DNA from 3 places in the Streptomyces sp. NPDC002513 genome. Region 2 is predicted to be linked to each of the others. Evidence: riboswitches for the same ligand, from Rfam matches in the RefSeq annotation. Region 2 holds a riboswitch; each other region holds the start of a gene.
What was found. Region 2 has a riboswitch for cyclic di-AMP ahead of ACWD5Q_RS07445 (NlpC/P60 family protein). Riboswitches for the same ligand answer to the same signal wherever they lie in the genome.
Positions count from the first base shown of each region.

Region 1: it holds a riboswitch for cyclic di-AMP, as region 2 does, so the genes downstream of both, ACWD5Q_RS06045 (NlpC/P60 family protein) here and ACWD5Q_RS07445 (NlpC/P60 family protein) in region 2, are expected to answer to the same signal.
Region 3: it holds a riboswitch for cyclic di-AMP, as region 2 does, so the genes downstream of both, ACWD5Q_RS06445 (transglycosylase family protein) here and ACWD5Q_RS07445 (NlpC/P60 family protein) in region 2, are expected to answer to the same signal.

Region 1 covers NZ_JBSFXK010000005.1:182,655-189,782, reverse strand. Annotated here, with positions in the region: gene ACWD5Q_RS06070 (cytochrome P450) at 1-1,198, shown strand, start outside; gene ACWD5Q_RS06065 (PP2C family protein-serine/threonine phosphatase) at 1,403-2,593, shown strand; gene ACWD5Q_RS06060 (SHOCT domain-containing protein) at 2,673-3,152, opposite strand; gene ACWD5Q_RS06055 (hypothetical protein) at 3,268-3,465, opposite strand; gene ACWD5Q_RS06050 (hypothetical protein) at 3,686-4,213, opposite strand; cyclic di-AMP (ydaO/yuaA leader) riboswitch at 4,477-4,636, shown strand; gene ACWD5Q_RS06045 (NlpC/P60 family protein) at 4,643-5,932, shown strand; gene ACWD5Q_RS06040 (PP2C family protein-serine/threonine phosphatase) at 6,214-7,128, shown strand, end outside.
Region 2 covers NZ_JBSFXK010000007.1:90,904-98,031, forward strand. Annotated here, with positions in the region: gene ACWD5Q_RS07435 (M23 family metallopeptidase) at 148-1,782, shown strand; gene pcrA (DNA helicase PcrA) at 1,833-4,352, opposite strand; cyclic di-AMP (ydaO/yuaA leader) riboswitch at 4,606-4,770, shown strand; gene ACWD5Q_RS07445 (NlpC/P60 family protein) at 4,779-5,939, shown strand; gene ACWD5Q_RS07450 (SLAC1 family transporter) at 6,161-7,128, shown strand, end outside; gene ACWD5Q_RS07455 (hypothetical protein) at 7,107-7,128, opposite strand, start outside.
Region 3 covers NZ_JBSFXK010000006.1:77,019-84,146, forward strand. Annotated here, with positions in the region: gene ACWD5Q_RS06430 (nucleoside triphosphate pyrophosphohydrolase) at 4-1,086, shown strand; gene ACWD5Q_RS06435 (cytochrome P450 family protein) at 1,323-2,609, shown strand; gene ACWD5Q_RS06440 (transglycosylase family protein) at 2,821-3,900, shown strand; cyclic di-AMP (ydaO/yuaA leader) riboswitch at 4,099-4,266, shown strand; gene ACWD5Q_RS06445 (transglycosylase family protein) at 4,270-4,995, shown strand; gene eno (phosphopyruvate hydratase) at 5,300-6,586, shown strand; gene ACWD5Q_RS06455 (FtsB family cell division protein) at 6,687-7,128, shown strand, end outside.

The sequences.
Region 1 (7,128 bases), on a different contig from region 2:
CGCCCATCGTGCCAACCCGTATCCGCTGTACACGGAACTCCGCAAGACCCCGGTGCTGCAGGAGGAGGACGGCGGCCCGTACCTCGTCAGCTCCTACTGGGACATCCTCGGCCTGCTCCACGACCCGAGGATCAGCTCCGACGCCGCCCACCTCGCCGCCGCGGGCACCGACGACATGGGCGGGATGCCGGTGACGGGGCTGCCCCCGAGCTTCATCCGGCAGGACCCTCCGGAACACGACCGGCTGCGCCGGATCGCCAACCGCCCTTTCGGCCCCCCGCACAGCCCCCACAGGATCGAGTCGATGCGCGGCGAACTCGCCGGGACCGTCTCCGATCTGATCGACGGCTTCGGAGAGGCACGGCAGATCGATCTGGTCGACCAGTTCGCGTATCCCTTCCCGGTGACCGTGATCTGCCGGCTGCTCGGCGTGCCGCGCGAGGACGAACCGCGCTTCCGCACCTGGATCGACCCGATCGTCGCGAGCCTCGACCCGGACACCGGCAGGGACGATGCCGAGCGCGGGCGCGCGGCGCAGGAAGCACGGATGCACCTGGGCATGTACCTCGCCGAGCTGGTCGAGCAGCGGAGCAAGGAACCCACCGGGGACATGCTGTCCGAGCTGGTCACGAGCCACGGCCCGGACGGCCCCATGACGACGATGGAGGTGCTCAGCACCGCGGTGCTGCTGTTGATCGCGGGACACGAGACGACCGTCAACCTGATCACCAACGGGATGCTCACCCTGCTGCGCCACCCGGAGTACCTCGACAGGCTCCGCGACGGCCCCGAGCCGGCCGTCACCATCGTGGAGGAACTGCTGCGCTACGAGCCACCGGTGCAGTTCGTGCCGCAGCGGACCTGCATCGCGGACATCGAGGTACACGGGACCACCATCCCGAAGGGATCGAGGATCTGGCTGATGCTGGCCGCGGGCAACCGGGACCCCGAACGCTTCGCGGACCCCGACCGGTTCGACCCCGACCGCGAGGACATCCAGCACCTGGGCTTCGGCAGCGGCATCCACAGCTGTTTCGGCGCGCCGCTGGCGCGGCTGGAGGCGCAGATCGCCCTGTCCGCACTGGCCCGCCGTCTGGAGGGCCCTCGCCTGGTGGAAGACCCTCCCCCGTATCGGAAGAACGCGGTGCTGCGCGGCCCGCGCCATCTGCGGATCAGCTTCGACGGTCTGCGCCCTTGAACGAACGGCCGGTCCCGGCCCGGACCGCACCGCGGCGTCCCCTCGGCTTCGGCGGTCTGACCCCGGCACACCGCGGCGCCCCGGCCGCCCGGAGAGGGCGGGACGCCGCGAAGGAGTCGCCCACGGCTGTGATGCCCGCGGCCGGCGGCGGATCACGGCCTCCACCCGGTGGCCACGTGGCCGACGGCGAGGCAGGGTGTAGGCATGGGTTACCGGCAAGGGGGCACCGCCGGGCTGCGCGACTCGTGGCAGTCGAGTCATGCCCTGCTGCTGTTTCCCATCGCGCTGATCATCGTGATCGCGGTGGTGGACATCCACTCTCCCGATTCCATCCACCTGGGACCCGCGCTCGTGATCGCGCCCGCACTCACGCCCTCCTTCGCCGGCCCCCGGCTGACCGGCCTCGTCGGGGCGCTGGCGGTGACCACGCAGGTCGTCATCGCCGTGCTGCACGGCGGGCTGAGCACCACCAACCACATCGTGCAGATCCTCACCCTGTTCCTGCTGTCGGTGATGATCGTGGTCTACTGCGCCGTCCGCGACCGGCACCGTCGCCAGCTGGCCCAGGTCCGGTCGGTGGCCGAGGCCGCACAACACGTCCTGCTGTGGCCGCTGCCGGAAAACATCGGCCCCCTGAAGGTGGCCTGTCTGTACCTTGCGGCCGAGGACGAGGCGCAGATCGGCGGCGACCTGTACGCCGCCACCCGGGCCGACAGCAGGGTGCGCGTCATGATCGGCGACGTACGCGGCAAGGGCCTCTCGGCCATCGGCGAGGCCGCCCTGCTGCTCGGCGCCTTCCGCGAGGCGGGCCACCGGCAGACGTCCCTACGGGATCTGGCCGCCACGCTGGAGCAGAGCGTCACCCGCTATCTGGCCGACTTCGAGCCGCCCGAGGAAGCGGGCGAACGCTTCGCGACCGCCCTGCTGATGGAGATCCCCGACGGGGACCCGATCACCCGCATGACCAGTTGCGGGCATCCGCCGCCGCTCCTGCTGAGCCCCGGTCACGTGGTCACCGTCCCGAGCGTGCACCCCGCGCCCCCGATGGGGATCGGTTCGGCACACGCGGCGGACTACCACCTGGACGTGTTCTCCTTCGAGCCCGGAGACACCCTCCTGCTCTACACCGACGGCGTCATCGAGGCGCGGGACGCCGCCGGCCGTTTCTATCCGCTCGCGGACCGCGTGGCCCAGTGGACCGAGGAGAGTCCCGAGGCGCTGCTGCACCGCATCCGGCGTGACCTGCTCGCCCACACCGGCGGGCACCTCGGCGACGACGCCGCGCTCATCGCCCTCCACCGGACCCCGACCGTCCACCACGGCCGTCCGCACCCGCGGATCATTCACGCCGACGGCTTCCGTCACCGGCCCCAGAACCAGCCGCAGGACAGGTGATCCACGATTCCTGCCGACGGAAGGGAATCTGCCGCACCCACGGCCTTCTCCGCCTGCCGCAGGGCGGTCCGTCGCGCCCTCAGGTGCCCGAGGGGGTGGAGCTGCCCGGAGGGGTGGGCGGCGGGGGAGTCCCGGGGGCGTGGCCCGCCAGGACCAGCTCCTTCGCCCTGCGGAACTCGTCGTCCGTGATGTCGCCGCGGGCGCGGATCTCGGAGAGCTTGGCGAGCTGGTCGACGCTGCTGGCAGGCCCCTGGCGGCCTGCCGTCTCGCGGATGTAGTCGTCGAGGGCCCGTTGCTGCGCCCGGACCTGGGACATCTCCCGGCGGCCCATCTCCTTGCCACGGGCGATGACGTACACGAAGACGCCGAGGAAGGGCAGCACGATGCAGAAGACCAGCCAGCCGGTCTTGGCCCAGCCGCCCAGGGAGTCGTCGCGGAAGATGTCGAGGACGACCCGGAAGAGCAGGACGAACCACATGACCCACAGGAAGAACCACAGCAGTGTCCAGAAGGCGCTCAGCAGTGGGTAGTCGTACGCGAGGTACGTCTGCGTGACCATTTCTCCTCCTCCGTTCCGGGCGTGCGCCCCGACAGCGGCCCCGTGCCGCCTTCAGCGTGCCCACGGCATCCGGCGGCCTGCCTCACCCGGGACGGGTGAGCGGGCGCGGTCACCGTCACTCCGGCAGTCGGCGCATTTCCAGGACGTGCAGTCCGAGCGACTGGAAGCGGGCCAGCAGCTCGTACACGTGTGCCTCGTCGAGGACGGGGCCGAACAGGACGGTCTGGCCGGACATCGTCACGTGGTCCAGCTCCGGGAAGGCCTGGGCCAGCGTGTCCGACAGCTGCCCGTCGACGCGGATCTCGTAGCGCATGAGCTGCTCTCTCGCAGATGGCCTGGGGCGCGAAGTGCGCCGCTTCCCGTGATCGTCCGCCCCGGCGCGTGCCCGCGCCTCACCTGGGACAGGTGAACCGTCCCGGGGCATGGCCCGCTGCCGCACCGGTCCCGCCCCGCGGGGCCGGGACGGGTCGGCTCCGCGCCGTCGGCCCCTCGGAACGGTCTTGACCGTCAGCCCTTCGGAACGGCTCTGGCCGTCAGTCCTTCAGTGCGATCTTGAACACGATGATCAGCAGACCGATCACCAGGTTGATCGCGGCGAAGGCCACCACAAGGCGCCAGGAGGCGCCGGCGTGGCGTGCGGCGGCGGCCGACCAGCCCATCTGCCCGGCCACGGCGACGGCGAGCGACAGCCAGATCCCGCCCCGCACGTCCAGGCCCAGCAGCGGGCTGACGGCGACCGCGGCGGCCGGCGGGACGGCGGCCTTGACGATCGGCCACTCGTCACGGCACACATGCAGCACGGTCCGGCGGTCCAGGCCCGGCTGTGCCAGGTGGGCGCCGAACAGCTGGGCGTGCACATGCGCGATCCAGAACACCACGCCGGTGCCCAACAGCAGCAGTACCAGTTCCGTCCGCGGCAACGGGCCGTGGGCGCCGGCGCCGACCACCACCGAGGCGGCGAGCAGGGAGCCGTAGACACCGCCGGTGTAGTCGGCACGCGCCCGGCGCTCGGCGACACGCGCCCGGGCGACGGAGTCGTCCGCCTTGGACCTGCGTCGCATGGGGGATGACCTTCCTGAGCGCTCCACCTCATCCTGCCGAAGCATCGGACTCATCATGCCGAAACACCTGAAGAACGGAATATCAGACACGCGAGGCGAGAGCGCGCGAGGCAAGCCCTACGGGAACGCCCGGACGAACATCACACAGAGGTACCGGACATTCAGCGCTTCAACCTTCACACCAGGCACACAAGTTGGCTAGGTTGACGAACAGGCTACGCAACTCCCTCCGGCGAACATCGCCGGGTTGCACGGCCTCCGCCTCATCCGGTTCGCCTTGACCACGACCGGAACCGGGGACCCGACCGACCACGGGGTGAATCGGCCCGACTGCCCGACAGGGCAGGGGCCGTAGGGCACACCTTCCGGATCCGTCCGCCCGAACCCGACAACTCACCCGGTAGGCGGAGCACGGAAGGAGTACGCCCCATGGCGCCGGAGCGAACCCCGGGCCCCGGAGACTTCGGCCTCCCCGGCATGCGCAGGTTCACCGAGGACGACGGGCCGAGCCACGACGAGGTCCGGCAGCGGATCCAGAGCCTGTACGACCGGGCGGAGACCGACAGCGGGACCTTCAACGCGACGCGCGCGGCAGCGACGGGGGCACAGAGGCGTGCCACCCCGGTGCTCGGCACGGAGCGCCGGGGCGCCGATCCCGTCCTCGACGACGTGACCCGGCAGTGGTTCGAGGCGGCGCGTCTGAGGCTGGGGCCGACCGTTCCGGCCGCACTGCCGCCCGACAGGATGCCGGACCGTCCGGACGCGGCCCGGCCCTCGGGCCCGGCGAGTCGTCCGGGGAGCGACCTCGTCCTCCGCGAGCCGGACACGGCCGGCCGGCCCGTCCGCGAACTCACCGCCGGGCCGGCCGCGCGTCCCGCGGCGGAGCTGACCGCCGGTCCCGTGGCCGCGCTGCCGGCGGCCCCGGAGAAGAGGCCGGAGACTTCCCGGGACCTGCCCTCGACGGTCACCATGCCCGGTCCGGCCACCCCGAGGACCGCCAAGGAGCGCAACCGGCACAAGCTCGCCGCGGCCCGTGACCTGCTGGCCCGGCACACCGCACGGCGCGGTACGCCGCCCCTGGCGATCGGGTCCCGGCCGGCGACGGACGCGTGGCGCACGGCGGAGGAGCAGGCCGGCCGCGCGGTAGAGGGGACCTGGCCGTGGCAGCAGCCCCCTGCCCCCGGCAGCGGCATCCCGGCCGCCTCGGCCGGCGCGGGCCCCTCCGCCGCGGCCCCCCTCGCCACGGAACCGCTGACGGACCTTCAACCGCTCACCACGACCGAACCGTTCCACGGCGCCGAGACCGTTCCCGGCACCGGGCTCCCCCTCGGCATCGGCGGGACACAGGAGCCGGGGTACGACACCAAGTCCGCGAAGGCGGTCGCCTTCGCCCGCGCGCAGATCGGCAGGCCGTGCCTCTGGGGCGCGGCCGGACCCGACTCGTACGACGCCGCCGGTCTCACACAGGCCGCCTGGAAGGCGGCCGGGGTGACCCTCCCGCGTGCGGCCCGCGATCAGTCAGCGGTCGGCCCGGCGATCCCGCTCACCGACCTCCGGCCCGGCGATCTCGTGTTCTTCAACCCGGACGCCGGCCATGTCGGCCTCTGCACCGGAAACGGCATGATGATCCACGCACCGGGCCCGGGCGCCTTCATCCGCGAGGAGGCGGTCCGCTACGCCGGTGAGGCGGCGATCCACAGCGTGACGCGGCCCGCGTGACCCACCCGTGTGCGCGGCACTGCTCACGTTCTCCCCCGGTCCTCGGCCCTCGGCCGGCCGTTCGTCGATCACCGGTGACGGAGAGTGCTCGAAGCAACGCCTCGGCGGCTCGTCCGCACCGTCTCACCTGCGCGTTCGGACAGCTCACGCGGCCATCGTGGGCGTTGCGGCAGACGGCTTCGCGGAGGAGCGTAGGGGATGTGAAAAGCCTGGGTGTCACACGGACTCACCGGAAGGGGGACCAGCGCGGCTGGTTGCGCGGCGCGCCGCCCCCTTGGTGGGTGAAGGTGCTGCCCGTGGTCCTGCTGATGATCGTGGCCGTCGTCAGCCTGACCGCGCCCTCGCCGCTGGACATCGGATTCCTCCTGGGAGCCATCCCGCCCCTGGCCGTCCTGTCCTACGGACCCTCAGCCACTGCGCTGCTCGGCGTCCTCGTCATCGGAGTGCAGCACACCCGCGCCTTCCACCTGGACCGGCCGGGCAACGCGGATCTGCTCACCATCATCTTCGTCGCCCTGCTGAGCGTGTTCGTGTCGTATGTGCGCAGCCATCGCGACGCCCAGCTGAACGTCGAGCGCACGGTCGCCGAGGCGGCTCAGAACGCACTGGTCCCCCCGCTGCCGGAGCGGGTGGGACAGGTCCACTGCACGGGTCTGTACCGGGCTGCCCAGCGCGGGACGCTCATAGGCGGCGACTTCTTCGACGTGCGCGAGGGCCCCACCGGGGTACGCGTGGTCATGGGCGATGTGCAGGGACACGGGCTGTCGGCGGTCTCGACCGTCGCCGCGCTGCTCGGGGCCTTCCGGGAAGCGGTGCTCGACCAGCCCGATCTGCCCTCGGTCGCCTCCCGCCTCGACCGCAGGCTGCTGGCGGACTCGGGAAACTCCCAGCTCGGGGAGCTGTTCGCGACGGCGGTGCTGCTGGAGTTCACCCCCGATGCCGGGACGGTACGGATCATCGCCTGCGGCAGTCCGCCGCCCGTGCTGCTCCACGACGGCAAGGCCACCGAGCTGGACGTGTCGTCGGGTACTCCCCTCGGGATCGGGCTGAGCGAGGGCGGCACCTACGACGAGGTCACCCGGCCGCTGGAGCGCGGCGACCATCTGTTCCTGGCCTCGGACGGCATCTGGGAGGCACGCGACGCGACCGGCATGTTCTATCCCCTCGTCGACCGGCTTCCCCGGTTCGCGGACGAC
Region 2 (7,128 bases):
GGCCGTGCCCGGGGACCGCCGAAACACGGGCGATTGCCCGTTTCCTGCCCGAGGGAAACCCGCGGAAGATTGTCGCGTCCGCATACCGCCGGGTACAGTCGCCGCACTGCTCTGCCAGCCCCTGCTGTCGAGGCGAAAGAGACGTTGGTGAACAACCGTCACCCGTCGGGGACCGCGACTCCCCCGGCTCCGGCCCCCGATGCCGCCTCGGCGCACTACGCGTCGTACGGCGGGCAGGGCGGCCAGTACGGTGAGTTCACGTCGTACGCCGATCCCACCACGCCCGCGTTCGGCTCCGGCGGCCACACGGCCACGGCCTTCCCGGCCGACCCCCTCTTCGGTGACCTCCCGGGCCACGGCGCGACCGGCTCGTACGACACCTCCGCGTGGTCGGCCGCCGGTCATCCGGGGCACGGCGCGGACGGCCATCTGCTCGGCACCGGCACGCACGAGACGCTCCCCTACGACGCGTACGCCGCCCAGCATCACGCCGCGTTCGACACCGGCAGCCATGACACGACCGCCTGGGCGGCGGGCTACCAGCAGCTCGCCGGCATCCCCGCGCAGGCCGGGGCCCCCGAGGCCACCGGCCAGTGGGACGCACAGGCCTGGCACGAGGCCGGCCGGTCCGCCGACGCGACCCAGTGGGACTGGGGCACGCAGGGATTCGACACGGGGGCGTACGACGCCACCCAGTGGAACGCGGGCGCCACCGGCGAGCACGAGGCGCACGCCCCGCGGACGGCGGCGACCACGGCGACGTCGCACTTCGAACAGGCCGAGTCCTTCGATCAGGCCGCGACGCGGACCTTCGACCAGGCCGCGACGCAGACCTTCGATCACCCGGAGACGCAGGTCTTCGACACCGCGGACGCCTTCGACCAGCAGGCCACCGCCACCTTCGAACAGCTCCCGCACGAGCGGCACGCCCCGGACGACGACGAGTCGGCACCCCCGCGTGAGCCGTCCGACGACGCGCCCCTGCTCGACGACCAGGAAGAGGTCACTCCCGCGCCGGCCTCGCGTGCCGCGTCCCGCGCGGCCGGCCGGTCCCGGCGCCGCACCCCGGCGAGGCGCTCCGCGCTGCTGACCATCGCCGTGCCGTCGGCGTGTGTGATGGGAGTCGCCGGGATCGCCGCCGCGACCGTCGGCGTGGGCGGGAGCGACACCAAGGAGACGACGGCGAGCGCGTCCGACGCGACGCCGGTGAAACCGTCCACCGCGAACAACAAGCTGGACTCCCAGCTGGAGAACCTCTCCGCGGGCGCGAACGACTTCGCGGACCGGGCGAGCCGTACGCAGGAACGGATCGACCTCAAGGCCCAGCAGGTGGCCGAGAAGAAGAAGGCGGCGGCTGAGGCGGCCCTCAAGGAGCGGATGCGGCCGAAGTTCGTGCTGCCGGTCACACAGCGGGGGCTCAGCGCCTATTTCGGCCAGGCCGGGGTCAACTGGATGTCGGTGCACACCGGTATCGACTTCCCCGTCTCCTACGGCACGACGGTCATGGCCGCGACCGACGGCACGGTCCGCACCCAGTGGAACAGCGCCTACGGCAACATGCTGATCCTGACAGCCATGGACGGCACGGAGACGTGGTACTGCCACCTCTCCAGCTACCGGGTCGCACCCGGGACGGTCGTGAAGGCCGGCCAGCCGATCGCGTACTCCGGCAACTCGGGCAACTCCACCGGCCCCCATCTGCACTTCGAGGTACGGCCGAACGGCGGTGCCGCGATAGACCCGCTGCCCTGGCTGCGCAGCCACGGGCTGGACCCCACCTGATCGACCCACCGGTGAGCCCCCGCCGTTCGGCGGGGGCCTGCCCGTGCGGTCTACAGCTTCTCCACCGGCGCGTACCGCAGCAGCAGCCGCTTCGGTTTCGTGTCCCCGAAGTCGATCGTCGCCTCCGCGTTCACACCCGTGCCCTTCACCCCGACCACCATGCCCAGGCCGAACTGGTCGTGCGTGACGCGGTCGCCGACCGCCAGGGAGACCACCGGCCTCTCCGTCGCACCGCCCCGGCGTGTGGCGAACCCGGACGCTCCCGCGGCCGAGGACCGCGACCGGGCCGAGGACAGTGACGAGGACAGGGAGGCCGCCACGCCCGAGACGGGACCCGTGGAAGCGGGTGCGGAGGAGGCACCCGTCCGCTTCCAGTCCACGTGCTGGTCCGGGATCTCCTCCAGGAAGCGCGAGGGCGGGTTGTACGAGGGCTGGCCCCAGGCACTGCGCAGGGCGGACCGGGTGAGGTAGAGCCGCTCTCGCGCGCGGGTGATGCCCACGTACGCCAGGCGCCGCTCCTCCTCGAGTTCCTTGGTCTGGCCGAGCGCCCGCATATGCGGGAAGACGCCGTCCTCCATGCCGGTCAGGAAGACCACCGGGAACTCCAGGCCCTTCGCGGTGTGGAGGGTCATCAGCGTGATGACGCCGCCGCCCTCCTCGTCGTCGGGGATCTGGTCGGAGTCGGCGACCAGGGCGACCTGCTCCAGGAAGTCGGCCAGTGTGCCCCCCGGGCCGGCGGCCCCCGCCGCGTCCTCGCCGCGCTCCTGCTCGAACTCCAGGGCCACGGCGGCGAGTTCCTGGAGGTTCTCGATGCGGGTCTCGTCCTGGGGGTCGGTCGAGGCCTGGAGTTCGGCCAGATAGCCGGTGCGTTCCAGGATGGCTTCCACGACCGTGGCCGGGCCCGCGCCCGACTCCACGATCGTCCGCAGGTCCTCCATCAGCGCGTTGAACCGCTTGACCGCGTTCGTCGAGCGGGCCGCCATGCCGTACGCCTCGTCCACGCGGCGCAGTGCCTGCGAGAAGCTGATCTTCTCCCGCTGGGACAGGGCGTCGATCATCGCCTCGGCGCGTTCACCGATGCCCCGCTTCGGCACGTTCAGGATGCGCCGCAGCGGAACGGAGTCCTCCGGGTTCGCCAGCACCCGGAGGTAGGCCAGGACGTCCCGGACCTCCTTGCGCTCGTAGAAGCGGACGCCGCCGACGACCTTGTAGGGCAGGCCGACGCGGATGAAGACCTCTTCGAAGACACGGGACTGGGCGTTGGTGCGGTAGAAGACGGCGACATCGCCCGGCTTTGCCTCGCCCCGGTCGGTGAGGCGGTCTATCTCGTCGGCGACGAACTGCGCCTCGTCGTGCTCCGTGTCGGCGACATAGCCGGTGATCCGCGCGCCCGAGCCCGCGTTGGTCCACAGGTTCTTGGGGCGGCGCGACTCATTGCGCTCGATGACCGCGTTGGCGGCGCTCAGGATCGTCTGCGTGGAGCGGTAGTTCTGCTCCAGGAGGATCGTGGTGGCGTCCGGGTAGTCCTCCTCGAACTGGAGGATGTTGCGGATGGTGGCACCGCGGAAGGCGTAGATCGACTGGTCGGCGTCACCCACGACGCACAGCTCGGCGGGCTGGAGGCCGTCCTCGCCGGACGGCGCGTCCACAGGGTGTTCGACCGTGCCGACCAGCTCGCGGACCAGGGCGTACTGGGCGTGGTTCGTGTCCTGGTACTCGTCGACGAGGACGTGGCGGAAGCGGCGGCGGTAGTGCTCGGCGACGTCCGGAAAAGCACGCAGCAGATTGACCGTCGTCATGATCAGGTCGTCGAAGTCGAGTGCGTTCGCCTCGCGGAGCCTCGACTGGTAGAGCGCGTACGCCTGGGCAAGGGTCTTCTCGAACCCTCCCGCGGTCGCCTGGGCGGCGAAGTCCTCCTCGTCGATCAGCTCGTTCTTCAGGTTGGAGATCTTGGCGCTGAACGACTTGGGCGGGAATTGCTTGGGATCGAGGTCCAGGTCCCGGCAGACGAGCGCCATCAGACGCTTGCTGTCGGCGGCGTCGTAGATCGAGAAGGAGGACGTGAAGCCGAGCTTCTTGCTCTCGCGGCGCAGGATGCGGACGCACGCGCTGTGGAAGGTCATCACCCACATCGCGTTCGCGCGCGGGCCGACGAGCTGCTCGACCCGCTCCTTCATCTCGCCCGCCGCCTTGTTGGTGAAGGTGATCGCGAGGATCTGCCCGGGATGCACACCCCGCTCGGCCAGCAGATAGGCGATGCGGTGCGTGAGCACACGGGTCTTGCCGGAGCCGGCACCGGCCACGATGAGCAGGGGGGAGCCGGCGTGCACGACCGCCGCGCGCTGGTTCTCGTTCAGCCCCTCGAGCAGCGCCCGGGGGTCGATGGCCGGGCGGGGCGCGCCGTCGCGGTAGTAGGCGTCCCGGTCCGGCGGCAGGTCGAAGCGCCCGCCGAACAGATCGTCCGGAACCGGCTCCGGAGCATGATCGTCCTCGGGCGGCGGGGGTTCCTCCTCAGGGGCCGGGGTGGCCTGGAGGTCCGCCAGGAAGCTGTCGTCAAAGAGGCTGCTCATCGCTCTCCGAGTCTAGGGCGCTCCACCGACAACCGGCCGCCGTCCCGAAAACTCCGTGCCATGGACCGGACTCGCACAACACGGGTCACCGTCCGGACCCGCCCGTTCACGGTGCGCGCCCGATGCGGGGCCCCGCGGCCGAGGTCACGGAAATGTATCGGACATATCTCGCATCAACCTTCACAAGAACCACAGGAGTTGGCTAGCGTGCCGGGCGGGCCGCACGACCCCCACCGGCGAAGGTCGCCGGGCCGCGCGGCCTCCGCCGAGTCCGGTGCCCCGTGCGGCCGGAGCCGGGGACCCACCCGACCTGGGGTGAATCGGCCGAGCGTCCTGGGGGACACGGCCGTAGGGCACACCTTCCGAACCACCCGCCCGAACCCGACAGCTAACCCGGTAGGCGGAATACGGAAGGAGACGCCTCTCATGGCGCCGCACCGCAAGTCCCGCACCTCGGGCCCACGCATCGCGGGCATGCGGACCCCCGCCCTCGCGACGGCCGCCCTGACCTCCGTGGCACTGCTCTCGCAGACGGCCCACGCCGCGCCCGCCGCCGACGGCAGGCCCAGCGTCGAGGAGGTCGCGAAGAAGGTCGACGACCTCTACCGCCAGGCGGAGTCGGCCACCGAGAAGTACGACGCGGCCAAGGAGAGATCGACCGAGCAGCGCAAGAACGTCGACTCCCTCCTCGACGACGTGGCCCAGCGCACGCAGAAGCTCAACGACGCGCGCGAGGAGCTGGGTTCGTTCGCCGCCGCGCAGTACCGGACCGGGGCCGCGGCCCCCGACACGGCCACCCTCCTGCTGGCCGACAACCCCCAGGACTACTTCGACCAGACGCAGCTGATGAGCCGGCTCACCAGCCGTCAGAAGGAAGCGGTCGACCAGTACGTCACCGAACAAGCCGCGACGATGAGGAAGCGCCAGGAGGCCACCGACAGCCTCCGGACGCTCACCGAGTCGCAGACGACGCTCCGGACGGCCAAGTCGGACGTCCAGAGGAAGCTCACCGCGGCACGGGAGCTGCTGTCCGAGCTGACCGCGCAGGAGAAGGCGCGGCTCGCCGCGCTCGAGAAGCAGAAGCAGGAGGAGGCCCAGCGCCAGGCGGAGGCGCTGGCCCGTCGGCAGGCGGCACAGCAGAAGGCGGCACAGGAGAAGGCAGCACAGCAGCCGTCGCCGACCACCACGGCCGGCTCCTCGGGGTCCACCGCAGCGGACTCCTCGTACGCGACGCAGGCCGCGAAGGCCCTCGCCTACGCCCGCGCGCAGATCGGCAAGCCGTATGTGTGGGGCGCGACGGGCCCCGGGTCGTACGACTGCTCGGGCCTGACCCAGGCCGCGTGGAAGGCCGCCGGAGTCACGCTGCCGCGCACCACGTACGCCCAGGTGAACGTCGGCACCACGGTGTCGCTCTCCGACGCCCAGCCGGGTGACCTGATCTTCTTCTACGACGACATCAGCCACGTCGGCCTCTACATCGGCGACGGCATGATGATCCACGCCCCGAAGCCGGGCGCCTACGTTCGCGAGGAGTCGGTCTACTACGGCGGTGCGTCGATCATCCACAGCGTGGTGCGGCCGGCCTGAGTCCGACGACTCCGGTTCCGGCGGGCCGGGACAAGGCTCCGGCGGGCCCCAGGGGTGTGGCCGTTTCCCGGCCACACGGGTCCCGTGCGGCACGCCCCGGAATTTCGGGCGGTACGCGCGCGTGGCTGTCCGCGGGCTCCACGCGCGCGTGGGGTTGTTTTCGGGCTCCACGCGCGCGTGCCCCGTACGCAAGCCGTGCGCGCGTCCCTAGCATCGGGCGCATGTCTGGCACCTCCGCGCTCCACACCTGGTGGGCGCAGCGTCCGCCCGTCACCGGGGCCGCCGTGTTGGCGACCGGCGTCCTGTCGGTCGGGTTGCACCAGACCGGGCACGAGCTGGTCTCCCGTATCGCCCTGGCCCTGGCGGGCGCCGCCTGGCTGGGACTGGCCGCCGCCATCGCCCTACGGCCGCTGTGGGGACGCGCGAGGTGGCCGGCCGGCTCCCCGGCCGCGCTCGCGGTGGTCCCGGCCACCGCCGTGCTGGGCACCCGGGTGTCGTTCCTGGACCGGCAGCAGCTCGCCGAGGCGCTCCTCGCGCTGGCCTTCGTGCTGTGGGCGGCTCTGGTCCTCCTGGTCGTACGGAACTGGGAGCGCGGTATGTCCGGGGCGGTGTTCCTCGGCTGCCTGGCCACGGAGGGAATCGCGGTGCTCGGGGCGGTGCTGGCCGCGGCCGTGCGAGTGGCCTGGCTCGCCCATCTGGCGCTGGTGTTCTTCTGGTTCGGTCTGGCGTTCTACCTGATCGGGCTGTGGTGCTTCGACCGGCGGCAGGTGACGGCCGGCGCGGGCGACCAGTGGGTGGCGGGCGGTGCGCTCGCCCTCGCCGCGGTGGCCGGGGCATGGCTGGTCCACGCCGCCCAGGTGGGCCTCTACCTCTGGAACATCGACGACACCGGTGTCCTGCGGAGCGTCACCATCGCCCTCCTCGCCCTCGCCTTCGCCTGGTACTGCGTACTGGCGGCGGCCGAGCTGGGCCGGCCGCGCACGGGCTACGACGTACGGAGGTGGTCGACCGTCTTCCCGATGGGGATGACGGCGGTGGCGGCGCTGTCCGTCGCCGACGGCCTCAGAGCGCCATGGCTGCGCGGCCCCGGCCAGGTGCTGCTGTGGATCGCGGTGGCGGTCTGGTGCGCGGTCCTCGTCGGGGCCGTCGGGTCCGGGGCGGTCAGCCTCAGGTCCACAGCACGGCGATG
Region 3 (7,128 bases), on a different contig from region 2:
GGGGTGAACGCAACCAGCTTCGAAGGCGCCCCCGACCAGGGCCGGGACGCGGAGGCATCCGCCGCCCCCGGCCGGGCCGTCCTGCTCACCACCAGCCACCGGGTCGCTCCCGGGCTGCTGTCCTGGCCCGCGTGGCAGGTGCTGCGCGACGCCGACCGGGTCCTGTGCGCGGACGGCGCGCACCCGCAGGTGCCGTATCTGCGCGAGGCGGGCATAGCCGTCGAGCAGGGCACCCCGACCGCGCAGGAACTGGTCGACGCCTGTGCCGGCGGCCGCACGGTGGTCGTCGTCGCGACCGGCGAGGGCGAGCCGCACCTCACCGACGGCCTGGCCCGGCTGGCGGGCTCGGGGCGGGTGCGGATGCCGGAGCTGGAGCTGCTCCCCGCCTCCTACGACCTTCCGGGCTCTCGCCTGCTCGACCTGGTGCAGGTCATGGACCGCATCCGCGCCGAGTGCCCCTGGTCCTCGCAGCAGACCCACAAGGGCCTCGCCAAGTACGGCATCGAGGAGGCGTACGAGCTGGTCGAGGCGATCGAGGCGGGCGACCGGGAGGAACTGCGCGAGGAGCTGGGCGACGTCCTGCTCCAGGTCGTCTTCCACGCCCGGATAGCCGAGGAGGACCCGGACGCCCCCTTCTCCATCGACGACGTGGCGGGCGGCATCGTCGCCAAGCTGATCCACCGCCATCCGCATGTCTTCGGCGACGAGACCGCGACGACACCGGAGGAGGTCAAGGAGCACTGGCTGCGCACCAAGGCGATCGAGAAGCGGCGCACGTCGGTGACGGAGGGCGTCCCCCTGGGGCAGCCGGGCCTGGCCCTGGCGGCGAAGCTGTCCTCCCGGGTGCGCTCGGCGGGCCTGGACGTGCCGCTCCCGCAGGGCGAGGGCATCGGCTACGAACTGCTGGCGCTCGCCGCGCACGCGGAGGCGGAGGGGGTGGACCCGGAGGCGGCCCTGCGCGCCGCCGCCCGCGCCTACCGGGACGCCGTACGGGCCGCCGAGGGGCTCGGACCCACGACCGAGGAGACCGAACCGGAGGCCGGGGAGCCGGGACCGGAGGCCGAGGGGCACGGGCCGGAGGCGTAGGAGCGGGGACCAAGGGGGTGCGGGCCGGAGGCCGGAGGCGGCGGCTCGGGACGGAGCGGCGTAGGCGGTGGGGCCGGAGACGGGAGGCTCGGGTCGGAGGCTTGGGCGCTGGAGCCGGGGCGGGGGCTCGGGGCGGAGGCTTAGGCGGTGGAGCCGGGGCGGGGCTCGGGCCGGGGCGGGGTGCCGGAGACGGACCTGGCAGGGCGGGGCGGGGCCGCCGTGGATACGGTCGGGGAGTGACCGACCAGCACCAGCCCGCCCGCCCCGCTTCCACCCCCGGCCCCGAACTCTTCACCTGGGAGTTCGCCGCCGACCCCTACCCCGCCTATGCCTGGCTCCGCGAGCACGCCCCCGTGCACCGGACGCGGCTGCCGAGCGGTGTGGAGGCGTGGCTGGTCACCCGTTACGCCGACGCCCGGCAGGCCCTCGCCGACCCGCGGCTCAGCAAGAACCCGGCGCATCACGACGAGCCGGCACACGCCAGGGGGAAGACCGGTATCCCCGGCGAGCGCAAGGCCGAGCTGATGACACACCTGCTCAACATCGACCCGCCGGACCACACCCGGCTGCGTCGGCTGGTCTCCAAGGCGTTCACGCCCCGCCGCGTCGCCGAGTTCGCCCCCCGGGTGCAGGAGCTGGCCGATCAGCTCATCGACCGGTTCGCGGACCGCGGGTCCGCCGATCTCATCCACGAGTTCGCCTTCCCGCTCCCCATCTACGCGATCTGCGACATGCTCGGCGTCCCCCGCGAGGACCAGGACGACTTCCGGGACTGGGCGGGCATGATGATCCGGCACGGGGGAGGTCCCCGGGGCGGGGTCGCGCGGTCCGTGAAGAAGATGCGCGGCTATCTCGCCGACCTCATCCACCGCAAGCGCGAGGCACTGTCCGAGACGCCCGGCCCCGGCGAGGACCTCATCTCCGGGCTCATCCGCGCCTTCGACCACGGCGAGCACCTCACCGAGAACGAGGCCGCCGCCATGGCCTTCATCCTGCTCTTCGCCGGGTTCGAGACCACCGTCAACCTCATCGGCAACGGGACGTACGCCCTCCTGACCCACCCCGGGCAGCGGGCCCGCCTCCAGACCTCGCTCACCCGTGGCGAGAGGGACCTCCTGGAGACCGGTGTCGAGGAACTCCTGCGCTACGACGGCCCGGTCGAGCTGGCCACCTGGCGGTTCGCGACCCGGCCGGTCACCATCGGCGGGCAGGACATCGCCGCCGGCGACCCCGTCCTCGTGGTGCTCGCCGCCGCGGACCGGGATCCGGAGCGGTTCGCCGGCCCCGACGTCCTGGACCTCTCCCGCCGTGACAACCAGCATCTCGGCTATGGGCACGGCATCCACTACTGCCTCGGCGCCCCCCTCGCCCGGCTGGAGGGACAGACCGCGCTCGCCACGCTCCTCACCCGTCTCCCCGACCTGCGACTCGCGGTGGATTCAGCCGATGTGCGCTGGCGTGGCGGGCTCATCATGCGGGGATTGCGCACGCTTCCGGTGGAGTTCACGCCGGTTCCGAAGTGAGGTCATCGCCGTACCGGCGGTGCCGCGGAGTGAGGTGGCGGACACGCCGACGGCCGCGGAAGGGTGACACTTTCTCAATTCCGTGATGTTCACGTGATCTACGCTGCATTAACTTGTGACAAGCGTTCGACTGCGGATACCTTCACGCAGCAACGCGGCGGTATGCCACAGCCGCCGCGTTGGTCACCGCTGTCGCGCGAAAGGCAACCGCATGATCTCCGGGAACGGTCGGCACCGTCGCCCCCGCCAGGCTCCGGCTCTCATTGTCGCGGCAGGGGTCACCGGCTCAGCGATCGCGATCCCGCTCCTCGGTGCCACCGGTGCGAGCGCGGCCAGCGGTACGACCTGGGACCAGGTCGCGGAGTGTGAGAGCGGCGGCTCCTGGAGCGCCGACCACGGCAACGGCCGGTACGGCGGACTTCAGTTGACCCAGAAGGACTGGGACCGGTACGGCGGTCTCGACTACGCCCCCCGTCCCGACCAGGCGAGCCGCTCCCAGCAGATCGCCGTCGCCGAGAAGATCCTCGACCAGCGGGGCGCCTCCGCCTGGGGAGCCTGCGGCCGGGCCTCCGGGCTCAGCAAGGACTCGGCCGCCGCGGACGTCGACACGGGCGTGGGCGACCACTCCTCCCGCAGCGACTCCGTCTTCTTCTCGGACTCCGGGGTGGACTTCGAGCCGTCCGGCTCATCCGGCTCGGCCGGTTCATCCCACTCTTCCGGCTCGTCCCACTCGTCCGACTCATCCCCTTCGCGGCACTCGTCCGGAGCGTCGGACTCGGCCACGTCGTCGTCCTCCTCGTCGCCTTCCTCCTCCGTATCGCCGTCGTCCCCCTCCTCTCCCTCGTCCTCGCCGTCCTCGCCGTCCTCGACGGCGACCGATGACTCGCGCGGTGACGTCGGCGACACGAGCGGGTCCCAGGATTCCCTCGACCCGCTCTCGGTCGCGACGAAGAGTGACGATTCGGGCAAGGCCGGGCAGAGCGGGGCGTCTTCGGCCGGGGGCCGCCACCGTGGCGGCAATGGCGACGAGGGTGACGCGGGCGGCCGTGCGGACGGGTCGTCCGGCCGTCATGCCTCGCGCGGCTCCGCCGCCGCACGCGAGGCGGCCGACGACGCGTACACCGTCCACCGCGGGGACAATCTGTCGGCTATCGCCGACTCCCTTGACCTCAAGGGCGGATGGACCGCGCTGTACGACGCGAACAAGAAGACGGTCGGAGCCGACCCCGACCTCATCCTCCCCGGTCAGAGCCTTGCGGTCACGGTCGGGTTGTCCGGGGGCGGGTCCTGAACTGCCGCCTGGGCGAAGACATTTCACGTCCCACTTCGCGTCGAATGTCCGGTTTGATGAGAGTGAGATATGAGTCTCATAAGCCCTGATCGTCTTTGGAATTCGGCGCAACGACTGCTTACGGTCGTGATCGCTCGCCACAGCGGGCTCCGACGGTCGCAACGCCGAATCCTGCCAGCGGCCGTGTGGGAACAGTCGTCGCGTCAAGCGCCGTAGGCAGGAGCGGGGGACCCAAGGTAGGCGCCGCGCCCGGGAGTTGACCGGGTGCGGCTTGGGGTGGAGCCGCGCACCGGGGAGGTGTGCGGCCGGGCAACTCAACCGGCCCGAACCCGACAGCTCACCTCGCAGGCGTCGGTGAGGGGATCCATCATGCTGTGTTCCGGCAAGAACAAGCACCGCCGTCCGTCCAAGGTCGTCCGCGCCCTCGCGCTCGCCGGTGTCGCCGGCGCCGCCGTCGCCGCCCCGCTGATGGCGGCCGGCAACGCCTCCGCCGCCACCGCCACCCAGTGGGACGCCGTCGCCCAGTGCGAGTCCGGCGGCAACTGGTCCATCAACACCGGCAACGGCTTCTACGGCGGCCTGCAGTTCACCAACTCGACCTGGGCCGCTTACGGCGGCACCGCCTACGCCCCGCGCGCCGACCTGGCCTCCAAGTCCCAGCAGATCGCCGTCGCCGAGAAGGTCCTCGCGGGTCAGGGCAAGGGCGCCTGGCCGGTCTGCGGCACGGGCCTGTCCAGCACTCCCTACGACGGCACCCCGGCCGCCACGGGCAGCTCCGCCGGCTCCGGCACCTCCACGAAGAGCGCCACGCCGAAGAGTGCCGCCCCGAAGAGCACCACCACCCGCTCGACCGAGCAGCAGGCGGCCAGCCGTTCCGCGCAGCGCCCGGCTCCCCAGAAGACCGTCACCACCCCGACCGGCGAGAAGGTCAAGAAGGGCGACGGCGAGTACAAGGTGGTCAAGGGCGACACTCTCAGCGCGATCGCCGAGAAGCACCACGTCCAGGGCGGCTGGGAGAAGCTGTTCCAGCTGAACAAGGACATCGTCGAGGACGCCGACCTCATCTATCCGGGCCAGCAGCTGCACCTGAAGTGACAGCCGCCCGGCGGCGGGCCCCCGGCGTCCCCCTGGCCGCGGCCCTCGCGGCGGGCGTCACCTGAGGACCGCCCCCGTCCCCACGGGCTCCCCGCTCCGGTGCGTTTCCCCCGTACGCACCGGAGCGGGGCTCTTTGCTTTTGCGTCCCCTCTTCGCCACCTCGCCTTTGTTCCGTTGTGGAACAATGCGGACCGTCATCCTCTCCACGGGACGGTCGGTCGGCTGGCCGATGCCCCGGGGCGGTTAGGCTCTAGTCGCTGGGCACACCAGCCCCGCACTTCCCGTGTCACATCCAAGAAGGAGATGCTCGTGCCGTCCATCGACGTCGTCGTAGCCCGGGAAATCCTGGACTCCCGAGGCAATCCCACGGTCGAGGTCGAGGTCGGCCTCGACGACGGCAGCACGGGTCGTGCCGCCGTTCCGTCCGGCGCCTCCACCGGCGCCTTCGAGGCCATCGAGCTCCGTGACGGCGACCCCAACCGCTACCAGGGCAAGGGTGTCGAGAAGGCCGTCCTCGCGGTCATCGAGCAGATCGGCCCGGAGCTGGTCGGCTACGACGCCACCGAGCAGCGCCTGATCGACCAGGCGATGTTCGACCTGGACGCCACCGACAACAAGGGCTCCCTCGGCGCCAACGCCATCCTCGGCGTCTCCCTCGCCGTGGCCCACGCCGCCTCCGAGGCCAGCGACCTCCCGCTCTTCCGCTACCTGGGCGGCCCGAACGCGCACCTGCTGCCGGTGCCGATGATGAACATCCTGAACGGCGGCTCGCACGCCGACTCCAACGTGGACATCCAGGAGTTCATGATCGCCCCGATCGGCGCGGAGTCCTTCTCCGAGGCGCTGCGCTGGGGCACCGAGGTCTACCACACCCTCAAGAGGGTGCTGAAGAGCAAGGGCCTGTCCACCGGCCTCGGCGACGAGGGCGGCTTCGCCCCGAACCTCGGCTCCAACCGTGAGGCCCTCGACCTGATCCTCGAGGCCATCAAGGAAGCCGGCTACGCCCCCGGCACGCAGATCGCCCTCGCCCTCGACGTCGCTGCCTCCGAGTTCTACAAGGAGGGCAAGTACGTCTTCGAGGGCGAGGAGCGCTCCGCCGCCGAGATGACGAAGTACTACGAGGAGCTGGTCGCGGCCTACCCCCTCGTCTCCATCGAGGACCCGCTGTTCGAGGACGACTGGGCCGGCTGGAAGGTCATCACCGACAAGCTCGGTGACAAGGTCCAGCTGGTCGGCGACGACCTGTTCGTCACCAACCCCGAGCGCCTCGCCCGCGGTATCGAGGAGGGCGCGGCCAACGCCCTGCTGGTCAAGGTCAACCAGATCGGCTCGCTGACCGAGACCCTCGACGCCGTCGAGCTGGCCCAGCGCAACGGCTTCAAGTGCATGATGTCCCACCGCTCCGGCGAGACCGAGGACGTCACCATCGCCGACCTGGCCGTCGCCACCAACTGCGGCCAGATCAAGACCGGTGCCCCGGCCCGCTCCGAGCGCGTCGCCAAGTACAACCAGCTGCTGCGCATCGAGGAGATCCTCGACGACGCCGCGGTGTACGCCGGCCGCAGCGCGTTCCCGCGCTTCAAGGGCTGAGCACGCAGGGCAACGCCTTAGCCAGTCGTCCGTACGTCCCCGTACGCGGTCCCGTACCGTGTGCGGGGACGTACGCACGTGTGAAGGGGAGGCGGAAGACATGGCCGTGAAGGACCGTGACCGGTTCTCCACCGCGACCAGGCTGCGGCTGCTCGGAGAGCAGACGGCGGCCCGGGTCTACCGCTCCCAGACCAGACGGCAGGCCCGCCGTTCCCGGCTGACCGGCCGGGCCGCCCTGCTCGCCCTCGTGCTGTGCTCGCTGATCGTGGCGCTCGCGTACCCGATACGGCAGTACGTCTCCCAGCGTGCCCAGATCGCCGATCTGGAGCGGCAGCGGCAGGAGGCCCGCAACCGGGTCGAGCAACTGCGCGACCTCAAGGCGCGCTGGCAGGACGACGCGTACGCGGAGCAGCAGATCCGGCAGCGGCTGCATTATGTGATGCCGGGCGAGACCGGGTACATCGTGGTCGACCCGGACCCGGCCAGGCAGTCCCGCGTGCACCGGACGGCCCTCGCGCGCCCCTGGTACACGGGCGTCTGGG